DNA from 3 places in the Pseudomonas wenzhouensis genome. Region 2 is predicted to be linked to each of the others. Evidence: predicted binding sites of a transcription regulator. Region 2 holds the regulator's gene; each other region holds the start of a gene.

Region 1 (3,272 bases), 1.4 Mb from region 2:
ACCGCGCACAAGAACACCAAGCTGAAGGTGCGCAAGGCGCTGCTGGAAACACTCGATGCCGCTATCGAGATGGACAAGCAACACCTGCTGTAAGCATTCGGTAACCCATAAATGAAAAGCGCCGCTTCCGTTGAGGTCGCGGCGCTTTTTCTTTGCGCGTCTCGCCAATTAATCCGTCATCGAATGTCGGTGCGCGCGGCGCACCCAACGGGTCAGCCTGAGTAGTCCAGGGCCGTCCAGGCTCGACTCAGGCCTTGCGCAAGCACGCAGCCAGGCTTGCTCAGTTGCTCGTTGAAGGCGGCCGGCAACAGCGTGGTTTCACCCTCTGCGGCGCCATGACGCTCGGTCAGCCACTGCAGCTTGCCGCAGTTGGGCGTTTCGATCACGTAACTGGCGGCAATGTTGGAGTGATGGCTGGGCAGTCGAATCACGTCGAGCACTATACCCGTCTCCTCGACACGCTGGCCATCGGAAACCAGCACGGCCCAGGCCTGTTCGCCCTCGATCACCAGATAGGCACCGTTGGCCTGTGGTCGATCAATCTGCGGTTGCGCGCAGCCGCTCAGCAGGGCCAATAGCACAATCGTCATCAGCATCTGTTGCATTGCCAATACCCCCTCGCAAGGCGCCCACCTTCAGGTGGTGGACGGGTTGTTGTCGCCTAAGTGAGGCCAATATCACTCAATACTGTTTATTTGTACAGTATTTTTCGATTAGGCTATATCGCAGGTAAATGATCGATTGCACAGGAGCGCCATCATGCTGGACGTACTGCAGCTAAAACACCGAGTGAACCGCATGCCGCTGGAGCGGGTACGCGAGATGGTCGAGGAACTGCAGCTCGAGGGCATCGTCACCGAGAGCCGCACCCCTTTCAATCGTCAGCACTTCAATACCTGCTTCGCTGAGATCGAGGCGCTGCTGCAGCGCGCCGGCTACCATCGGCAACTGGATGTGGTCGGCTATCAGGGGCTGGCCTATGCGCTGTTCGATCCGGCTCGCTGGGAAGCCGTCGAAGTGCTGCGCTGGCTGCGCGACTTCGTCGAGGAGGCGCGCGTTCAACCGGCGTCCTGAGCCTGCGGTACGAACCAAAAAGGCTCAGCGCCGCCCGCTCATGCACGGCATTGGCTCAGAAGCATGCGGGGTGAGCTGAGCGTGCGCTTGCTCCACACACTTCAAAATTCTCTCAGAACACAGCTGCAACTTATTGATCCTAAACAGCTAGCCGCTGGCAATCCGGAATCCGGCCCCTACCTGGCAGGTGCCGCATGCCGCTGCTCGGCCGTTGTGCATGAAAGCTGGCAAGCCCCTTGCTAAGTCCCTGTCAACCATCCTGCGTAGCACGCCAACGGCGGCGGGCCGAGGATCACGGACAACGGCGTCCGTCAGGTCACCTTTCTCTCATCGAGGCGGCCTGGCGTACGCCGTTTTTGTTTATGCGCCTGACAAGGATTAGAACCATGACCGATCGTGATTCGAACAAGCCCCTGGCCACCAGCCGCCGTAACTTTCTCAAGCAATCCATCGCCCTGGCCGGCGCCGTGAGCGGCATCGCCGCACTTGGCTTGTCGGCGCCGGCTTCGCTGCGTAGCGCAGCATGGGCAGCTGGCTCCGACGCGCCGGAAAAAGCCGCGCTAAACGTCGGCTTCATTCCCCTGACCGATTGCGCTTCAGTGGTGGTCGCCGCCACCCAGGGTTTCGGCGAGAAATACGGCCTGACCATCAACCCGAGCAAGGAGGCCTCCTGGGCCGGCGTGCGCGACAAGCTCAACACTGGCGAACTGGATGCTGCCCATGTGCTCTACGGCATGATGTACGGCGCCCAGCTCGGCCTGGCCGGGCCGCAGCGGGACATGGCGGTGCTGATGGGGCTAAACCAGAATGGCCAGGCCATCACCCTGTCCAAGCAACTGCGTGAGGCTGGCGTGACCAACGGCGCGCAACTGGCCGAACACGTGAAGAAAGGCGGTAATCCGCTGACCTTCGCCCAGACATTCCCAACTGGTACCCACGCCATGTGGCTGTACTACTGGCTGGCCAGTGTCGGCATCAACCCCATGAGCGATGTGAAGACCATCGTCGTGCCGCCGCCGCAGATGGTCGCCAATATGCGTGTCGGCAACATGGACGGCTTCTGCGTCGGCGAGCCCTGGGGCGCGCGGGCGATCTTCGACAAGATCGGTTTCACCGCCACCACCACGCAGCAGATCTGGCCGGACCACCCGGAGAAGGTGCTCGGCACCACCCGCGCCTTTATCGAGCAGTATCCCAATGCCGCCCGTGCGCTGATCATGGCGATTCTCGATGCCAGCCGCTTCATCGAGGCCAGCGAGGAGAACCGCAAGAGCACCGCCAAGCTGATTTCCGGCAAGGCCTACGTCAACGCGCCGGTGCAGGTGATCGAGCCGCGCTTTCTCGCCCAGTACGAGGACGGCCTCGGCAACAGCTGGAAGGACGAACACGCCATGGCCTTCTGCAAGGACGGCAGCGTCAACTTTCCCTATCACTCCGACGGCATGTGGTTCCTCACCCAATTCAAGCGCTGGGGCCTGCTCAAGGATGCGCCGGATTACGCCGCCGTGGCCGCGCAAGTCAACCAGACCGCGCTCTACGCCGAGGCTGCCAGCGCCCTCAAGCTGGCGGTGCCGAGCAGCCCGCTGCGCAGCAGCACGTTGATCGACGGCGTGGTCTGGGACGGCAGCAATCCGGCCGCCTACGCCGACTCCTTCGCCATCAAAGCCTGACTGGAGGTGAGCATGAATGCGCCCCTGAAAACACCACTGCCGCCAATTGCCAAGCCGCGCCTCTCTGCGCAGGCCTTGCTGCCCAGCGCCGCCGCACTGGGCAGTATGCTCAAGGCCGGCATCGCCCCGCTGCTGGGCATCATCGCCTTCATCGGCTTCTGGTCGCTGCTGGCGCAGTACAGCGAGGGCCTGCCTGGCCCCTTGAGCACCTGGCAAGCCGCGCTGGTGTTGTTCGCTGATCCTTTCTACGACAACGGCCCCAACGACATGGGTATCGGCTGGAACATCCTCAACTCGCTCGGCCGCGTCGGCGTCGGCTTCGGTCTGGCGGCGCTGGTGGGCATTCCCCTGGGGTTCGCCATCGGCCGTTTCGCCTTTCTCGCCGGCATGCTGGCGCCGATCATCAGCTTGCTGCGTCCGGTCTCGCCGCTGGCCTGGCTGCCGATCGGCCTGCTGGTGTTCGAGGCGGCCGGCCCGGCGTCGATCTGGGTCATTTTCATCAGCTCGATCTGGCCGATCATCCTCAAC
Region 2 (3,272 bases):
CTGGATGTCAGCCACCAGCCCATGCATGGGCGGGCGCGCGCAGGTATCGGCTACCTGCCGCAGGAGGCTTCGATCTTCCGCAAGCTGTCAGTGGCCGACAACATCATGGCCATCCTCGAAACGCGCAAGGATCTGGATCGTGCTGGGCGCCAGGCGGAGCTGGAAAACCTGCTGCAGGAATTTCACATCCACCATATCGCTGGCAATCTGGGCATGAGCCTGTCCGGTGGTGAACGGCGCCGCGTGGAAATCGCCCGCGCGCTGGCGACCAACCCCAAGTTCATCCTGCTCGACGAACCCTTTGCCGGTGTCGACCCGATTTCGGTAGGCGATATCAAGCAGATCATCCATCACCTCAAGACCAAGGGCATTGGCATCCTGATCACCGATCACAACGTGCGCGAAACCCTGGACATCTGCGAAACCGCCTACATCGTCAACGACGGACAGCTGATCGCCGAAGGTGACGCCGAGGCCATCCTCGCCAACCAGACGGTCAAAGAGGTGTATCTGGGTCACGAGTTCCGCCTGTAGCGGATAACAGCGCGCGCTGCTGATGTTTGAAACAGCCTGCAAGTCGCCGTTGTTTCGCTACAGAAATATTGCAACCCCTAGGCAAGAACGAGAAGTTCAGGCATATAATTTGCTTCCTGGCGGCGCTTCGGCGCCCTGATGTGGAAGGCGTAACTCGCCAGTAAATTAAGGTCTGCAATGAAACCATCGCTAGTCCTCAAGATGGGCCAGCAGCTGACGATGACCCCGCAGCTGCAACAGGCTATCCGCCTCCTCCAATTGTCGACCCTGGACCTGCAACAGGAAATCCAGGAGGCACTGGAATCCAATCCCATGCTCGAGCGCCAGGAAGATGGCGACGACTTCGACAACAGTGACCCCATGGCTGATGGCGCCGAAAGCGCCACCCCAGCTCCGAGCAAGGAAGAGAGCTACCAGGAAACCGCCCCGACGGTGGATAACCTGGAAGAAGGCGAATGGGGTGAACGCATCCCCAACGAGCTGCCGGTCGATACCGCCTGGGAAGACATCTACCAGACCAGCGCCAGCAGCCTGCCCAGCAGCGACGATGACGAGTGGGACTTCACCACCCGCACCTCAAGTGGCGAAAGCCTGCACAGTCACCTGCTCTGGCAACTGAACCTGGCCCCCATGTCGGACAAGGATCGGCTGATTGCCGCTACCCTGATCGACTGCATCAACAATGACGGCTACCTTGAGGAAACCCTCGAGGAAGTGACCGAGTCCTTCGACCCGGAGCTGGATGTCGAACTGGACGAAGTGGAAGTGGTACTGCACCGCATCCAGCAGTTCGAACCTGCCGGTATCGGCGCCCGCGACCTGCGCGAGTGCCTGCTGCTGCAACTGCGCCAACTGCCCAGCAACACCCCCTGGCTCAACGAAACCCAGCGCGTGGTGAGCGATTACCTGGAGCTGCTCGGCAGCCGTGACTACGCCCAACTGATGCGCCGCAGCAAGCTCAAGGAAGACGAGCTGCGTCAGGTCATCGACCTGATCCAGCGCCTGAACCCGCGTCCGGGTTCGCAGATCGAATCCAGCGAACCGGAATACGTGGTACCCGACGTGATCGTGCGCAAGCACAATGACCGCTGGCTGGTGGAACTGAACCAGGAAGCCATGCCGCGCCTGCGCGTCAACCCACAGTACGCAGGGTTCGTCAAACGTGCCGACTCCAGCGCCGACAATACCTTCATGCGTAATCAGCTGCAGGAGGCGCGCTGGTTCATCAAGAGCCTGCAAAGCCGCAACGAAACCCTGATGAAGGTCGCCACGCAGATCGTCGAGCATCAGCGCGGCTTTCTCGACTACGGCGACGAGGCCATGAAGCCGCTGGTGCTGCATGACATCGCCGAAGCGGTAGGCATGCACGAGTCGACCATCTCGCGCGTCACCACGCAGAAATTCATGCACACCCCGCGTGGTATTTACGAGCTGAAATATTTCTTCTCCAGCCACGTCAGCACCTCCGAAGGCGGCGAATGCTCGTCTACCGCGATCCGCGCCATCATCAAAAAACTGGTTGCCGCGGAAAACGCGAAAAAGCCATTGAGTGACAGCAAGATCGCTGGTTTACTGGAGGCACAAGGCATCCAGGTCGCACGCCGGACAGTAGCCAAGTACCGTGAATCTCTCGGTATTGCGCCCTCCAGCGAACGCAAACGCCTGATGTGAGCAAGATCGACTGATCGCCCCGGCGAACAGGCCACAGTGTTCCGGTGGTGGGTCTGACCCAGACCCATCTCTTACACAAGGCAACAAGGAGAAAGCGGTATGCAAGTCAACATCAGTGGACATCAGCTGGATGTGACCGACGCCCTGCGTGACTACATCGGCGAGAAACTCGGCCGACTGGAACGCCACTTCGACAAGATCACCAACGTTCAGGTGATAATGGAGGTCGAAAAACTCAAGCAGAAGATCGAAGCCACCCTGCATATTGCCGGTGGTGAAGTCGTCGCCAATGCCGAACATCAGGACATGTACGCAGCCATCGACCTGCTGGCCGATAAACTCGACCGTCAACTCATCAAGCACAAGGAAAAGCAGCTCGAACGCCTGCAAGGCGCCACGGCCCGCTGACATTCCCCATCCATGATCCGACTTGAAAACATCCTGACCCCCGGCCGTTCCCTGGTGAACGTGCCGGGTGGCAGCAAGAAACGCGTACTCGAACAGATTGCCAACCTGGTTGCCCGCGACCTGCCCGACCTGGATACCCAGGATATCTTCGAAAGCCTCATCGCCCGCGAGAAGCTCGGTTCCACCGGCTTCGGCAACGGCATCGCCATTCCGCATTGCCGCCTGGCTGGCTGCAGTGCACCCATCAGCGCTGTCCTGCATCTGGATGCTGCCGTCGACTTCGATGCCATTGACGGTGCGCCAGTGGATCTGCTGTTCGTCCTGCTGGTGCCGGAAGCGGCAACCGATGCGCACCTCGAGTTGCTGCGGCAGATCGCCAGCATGCTCGATCGCCAAGATGTGCGCGAACGTCTACGTCAGGCCAGCAGCGGCGAAGAGCTTTATCAGGTCGTCGTAGACATTCAGAACGGTCACTGAACATGCGCCTGATCATCGTCAGCGGCCGCTCCGGCTCGGGCAAGAGCACCGCCCTCGATGTACTCGAAGACAACGGTTTCTACTGCATCGATAACCTGCCAGCCGGCTTGCTGCCGGATCTGGCCGGGCGTTTCCTGCCGCACAGCGACATGCTGTTGCCGCAGGTGGCCGTTTCCATCGAT
Region 3 (3,272 bases), 1.7 Mb from region 2:
CGACGTCTACCCGTACGCTGGCAAGGTCTGCAAGCACGGCACCGACGAAGTCATCACCACCTTCGAACTGAAGACCCCGGTGCTGCTCGACGAAGTCCGCGCTGGCGGCCGTATCCCGCTGATCGTCGGCCGCGGCCTGACCGAGAAGGCGCGCGCAGAGCTCGGCCTGGGCTCCTCCGACCTGTTCAAGAAGCCGGAGCAGCCGGCTGACAGCGGCAAGGGCTTCACCCTGGCGCAGAAGATGGTCGGCAAGGCCTGCGGCGTCGAAGGCGTGCGCCCGGGCACCTACTGCGAACCGAAGATGACCACCGTCGGCTCCCAGGACACCACTGGCCCGATGACCCGTGACGAGCTGAAAGACCTGGCTTGCCTGGGCTTCTCCGCTGATCTGGTGATGCAGTCCTTCTGCCACACTGCGGCCTATCCGAAACCGATCGACGTCACCACCCACCACACCCTGCCGGATTTCATCCGCACCCGTGGCGGCGTATCCCTGCGTCCTGGCGACGGCATCATCCACAGCTGGCTGAACCGCATGCTGCTGCCGGATACCGTCGGCACCGGTGGCGACTCGCACACCCGCTTCCCGATCGGCATTTCCTTCCCGGCCGGTTCCGGCCTGGTGGCCTTCGCCGCCGCCACCGGCGTGATGCCGCTGGACATGCCGGAATCGGTTCTGGTGCGCTTCAAGGGCAAGATGCAACCGGGTATCACCCTGCGTGACCTGGTCCACGCCATCCCCTACTACGCCATCCAGAAAGGCCTGCTGACCGTCGAGAAGAAAGGCAAGAAGAACATCTTCTCCGGCCGCATCCTCGAGATCGAAGGTCTGGACAACCTGACCGTCGAGCAGGCATTCGAGCTGTCCGACGCCTCCGCCGAGCGTTCGGCTGCCGGCTGCACCATCAAACTGCCGGAATCGGCCATCGCCGAGTACCTGAAGTCCAACATCACCCTGCTGCGCTGGATGATCAGCGAAGGCTATGGCGATGCCCGCACCCTGGAGCGCCGTGCCCAGGCGATGGAAGCCTGGCTGGCCAACCCGGTGCTGATGGAAGCCGACAAGGACGCCGAGTACGCCGAAGTCATCGAAATCGACCTGGCCGAGCTCAAGGAGCCGGTGCTGTGCGCCCCGAACGACCCGGACGACGCCCGTCTGCTGTCCACCGTGGCCGGCGACAAGATCGACGAAGTGTTCATCGGTTCGTGCATGACCAACATCGGTCACTTCCGCGCTGCCGGTAAACTGCTGGACAAGGTCAAGGGCGGCATCCCGACTCGTCTGTGGCTGTCGCCGCCGACCAAGATGGATGCTCACCAGCTGACCGAGGAAGGCTACTACGGCATCTACGGCAAGGCCGGTGCACGCATGGAGATGCCGGGCTGCTCGCTGTGCATGGGTAACCAGGCACGTGTGGCTGCCAACTCCACCGTGGTGTCGACCTCCACCCGTAACTTCCCGAACCGTCTGGGCGATGGCGCCAACGTGTACCTGGCCTCTGCCGAACTGGCAGCGGTCGCCTCGATTCTCGGCAAGCTGCCGACCGTTGAGGAGTACATGGCCTACGCGAAGGATATCGACAGCATGGCTGGCGACATCTACCGCTACCTGAGCTTCGACCAGATCGCCGACTTCCGTGAAGCTGCGGCCAACGCCAAGATCCCGGTCGTTCAGGCCTGATCCCCGCGTTGTAAAAGGAGCCCCGCCCAGTGCGGGGCTTTTTTATATCTTCATCGCGCCAACCCCGCCTGCCTTGTGGCATATGCCTTGCTTCGTCACTGGCAATACGGCCCTTCCAATAGCGGAACAGGCCTCAGCGACAACGGCGTCGTACTGGATTCGGGAGGATTCGCCCCGGGATCAGTGCGACGTTTTTTATGGGCCAGCGACGGCCAAGCAGCGTATTGCGTGACCTAAAGGAAAGCAGCATGAGCGAACACGACACCCCTCGCGACGATGCCCTGACCTGGGCCTGGGGCAACAATGCCCCAGAGAAGAGCGTGCTGAACATCGGCTTCATGGCCCTGAGCGACTCGGCCTCAGTGATCGTCGCCGCCACGCAGGGCTTTGCCGAGAAGTACGGGCTCAGCATCAGGCTGCATCGCCAGACCTCCTGGGCCGGCCTACGCGACCGCCTGCTCAGTGGCGAGCTGGATGCCGCGCACAGCCTTTACGGGCTGATCTATGGCGTACAGCTGGGTCTCGGCGTCGGTTCGGCCACCGACATGGCCGTGCTCATGGGGCTGAACCAGAACGGCCAGAGCATCAACCTCTCGCACACTTTACAAGCGGCCGGCGTGACCAGTGGCGAAGCACTGCGCCAGCACGTGCACCAAAACAAAGCACGCCTGACTTTCGCCCAGACCTTCCCCACCGGCACCCATGCCATGTGGCTCTATTACTGGCTGGCCAGCCAGGGCATCCACCCGCTGCGCGATGTCGACAGCGTGGTGGTGCCGCCGCCACAGATGATCGAACACCTGAAAGCCGCGCGCATCGACGGTTTCTGTGTCGGCGAACCCTGGACCGCCAAGGCTGTCGATGAACAGCTCGGCTGCACCCTGACCACCATCCAGGCGATCTGGCCGGATCATCCGGAAAAGGTACTGGGCTGCACCCGCGCCTTCGTCGAGCAGCACCCCAACACTGCCCGCGCGCTGATCATGGCGGTGCTTGACGCCGCCCGTTTCATCGATGACAACGAAGAGAACAAGCGCAGCACGGCGCAGCTACTCAGTGGCAGCGAGTATGTCGACGCCCCGCTCTCGGCGATCACACCGCGCTTTCTTGGCCAGTATCAGGACGGCCTGGGCCACGCCTGGCTGGACGAGCATCCGCTGCGCTTTCACGCCGGCGGCCTGGTCAACCAACCATACCTGTCCGACGGCATGTGGTTCATGACCCAGTTCCGCCGCTGGGGCCTGCTGCGCAGAGACCCCGACTACCTGGCAGTGGCCCGCCAGGTTCAGCAGTTGGCTCTGTACCGCGAGGCAGCGACGGCCCTAGGCATTGCCGTACCGGGCGACATGCGCAGCTCCATCCTGCAGGATGGCAGTTGCTGGGACGGCAGCGACCCTGCCGCCTACGCGCGTAGCTTCCCTCTGCATGCCCTGGCCGATAATCCGGCTGTCGCCCTGTAATCATCGGGAGTGTCATCGATGCTGCGTATCCTGCTGATTAACGACACCCCGAAGAAGGTCGGCCGCCTGAAATGCGCGCTGATCGAGGCGGGTTTCGAGGTAATCGACGAGTCCGGCCTGACCATCGACCT

The links. The regulator sigma-54, encoded in region 2, starts transcription at its own class of promoters, with help from an activator protein. The targets are predictions, from matches to a motif close to ANTGGCATNNANNTTGCTNT.
Region 1: the regulator sigma-54 is predicted to act here: its motif matches at 1,298-1,317, upstream of J7655_RS10570 (CmpA/NrtA family ABC transporter substrate-binding protein).
Region 3: the regulator sigma-54 is predicted to act here: its motif matches at 1,756-1,775, upstream of J7655_RS12060 (CmpA/NrtA family ABC transporter substrate-binding protein).

What each region holds. Positions count from the first base shown of each region.
Region 1 is NZ_CP072610.1:2,308,338-2,311,609, reverse strand. It holds gene J7655_RS10585 (crotonase/enoyl-CoA hydratase family protein) at 1-93, shown strand, start outside; gene J7655_RS10580 (hypothetical protein) at 213-605, opposite strand; gene J7655_RS10575 (hypothetical protein) at 760-1,074, shown strand; gene J7655_RS10570 (CmpA/NrtA family ABC transporter substrate-binding protein) at 1,461-2,744, shown strand; gene ntrB (nitrate ABC transporter permease) at 2,757-3,272, shown strand, end outside.
Region 2 is NZ_CP072610.1:912,984-916,255, reverse strand. It holds gene lptB (LPS export ABC transporter ATP-binding protein) at 1-534, shown strand, start outside; gene J7655_RS04105 (RNA polymerase factor sigma-54) at 712-2,205, shown strand; gene hpf (ribosome hibernation-promoting factor, HPF/YfiA family) at 2,305-2,613, shown strand; gene ptsN (PTS IIA-like nitrogen regulatory protein PtsN) at 2,626-3,090, shown strand; gene rapZ (RNase adapter RapZ) at 3,093-3,272, shown strand, end outside.
Region 3 is NZ_CP072610.1:2,634,408-2,637,679, forward strand. It holds gene acnB (bifunctional aconitate hydratase 2/2-methylisocitrate dehydratase) at 1-1,681, shown strand, start outside; gene J7655_RS12060 (CmpA/NrtA family ABC transporter substrate-binding protein) at 1,930-3,141, shown strand; gene J7655_RS12065 (ANTAR domain-containing response regulator) at 3,160-3,272, shown strand, end outside.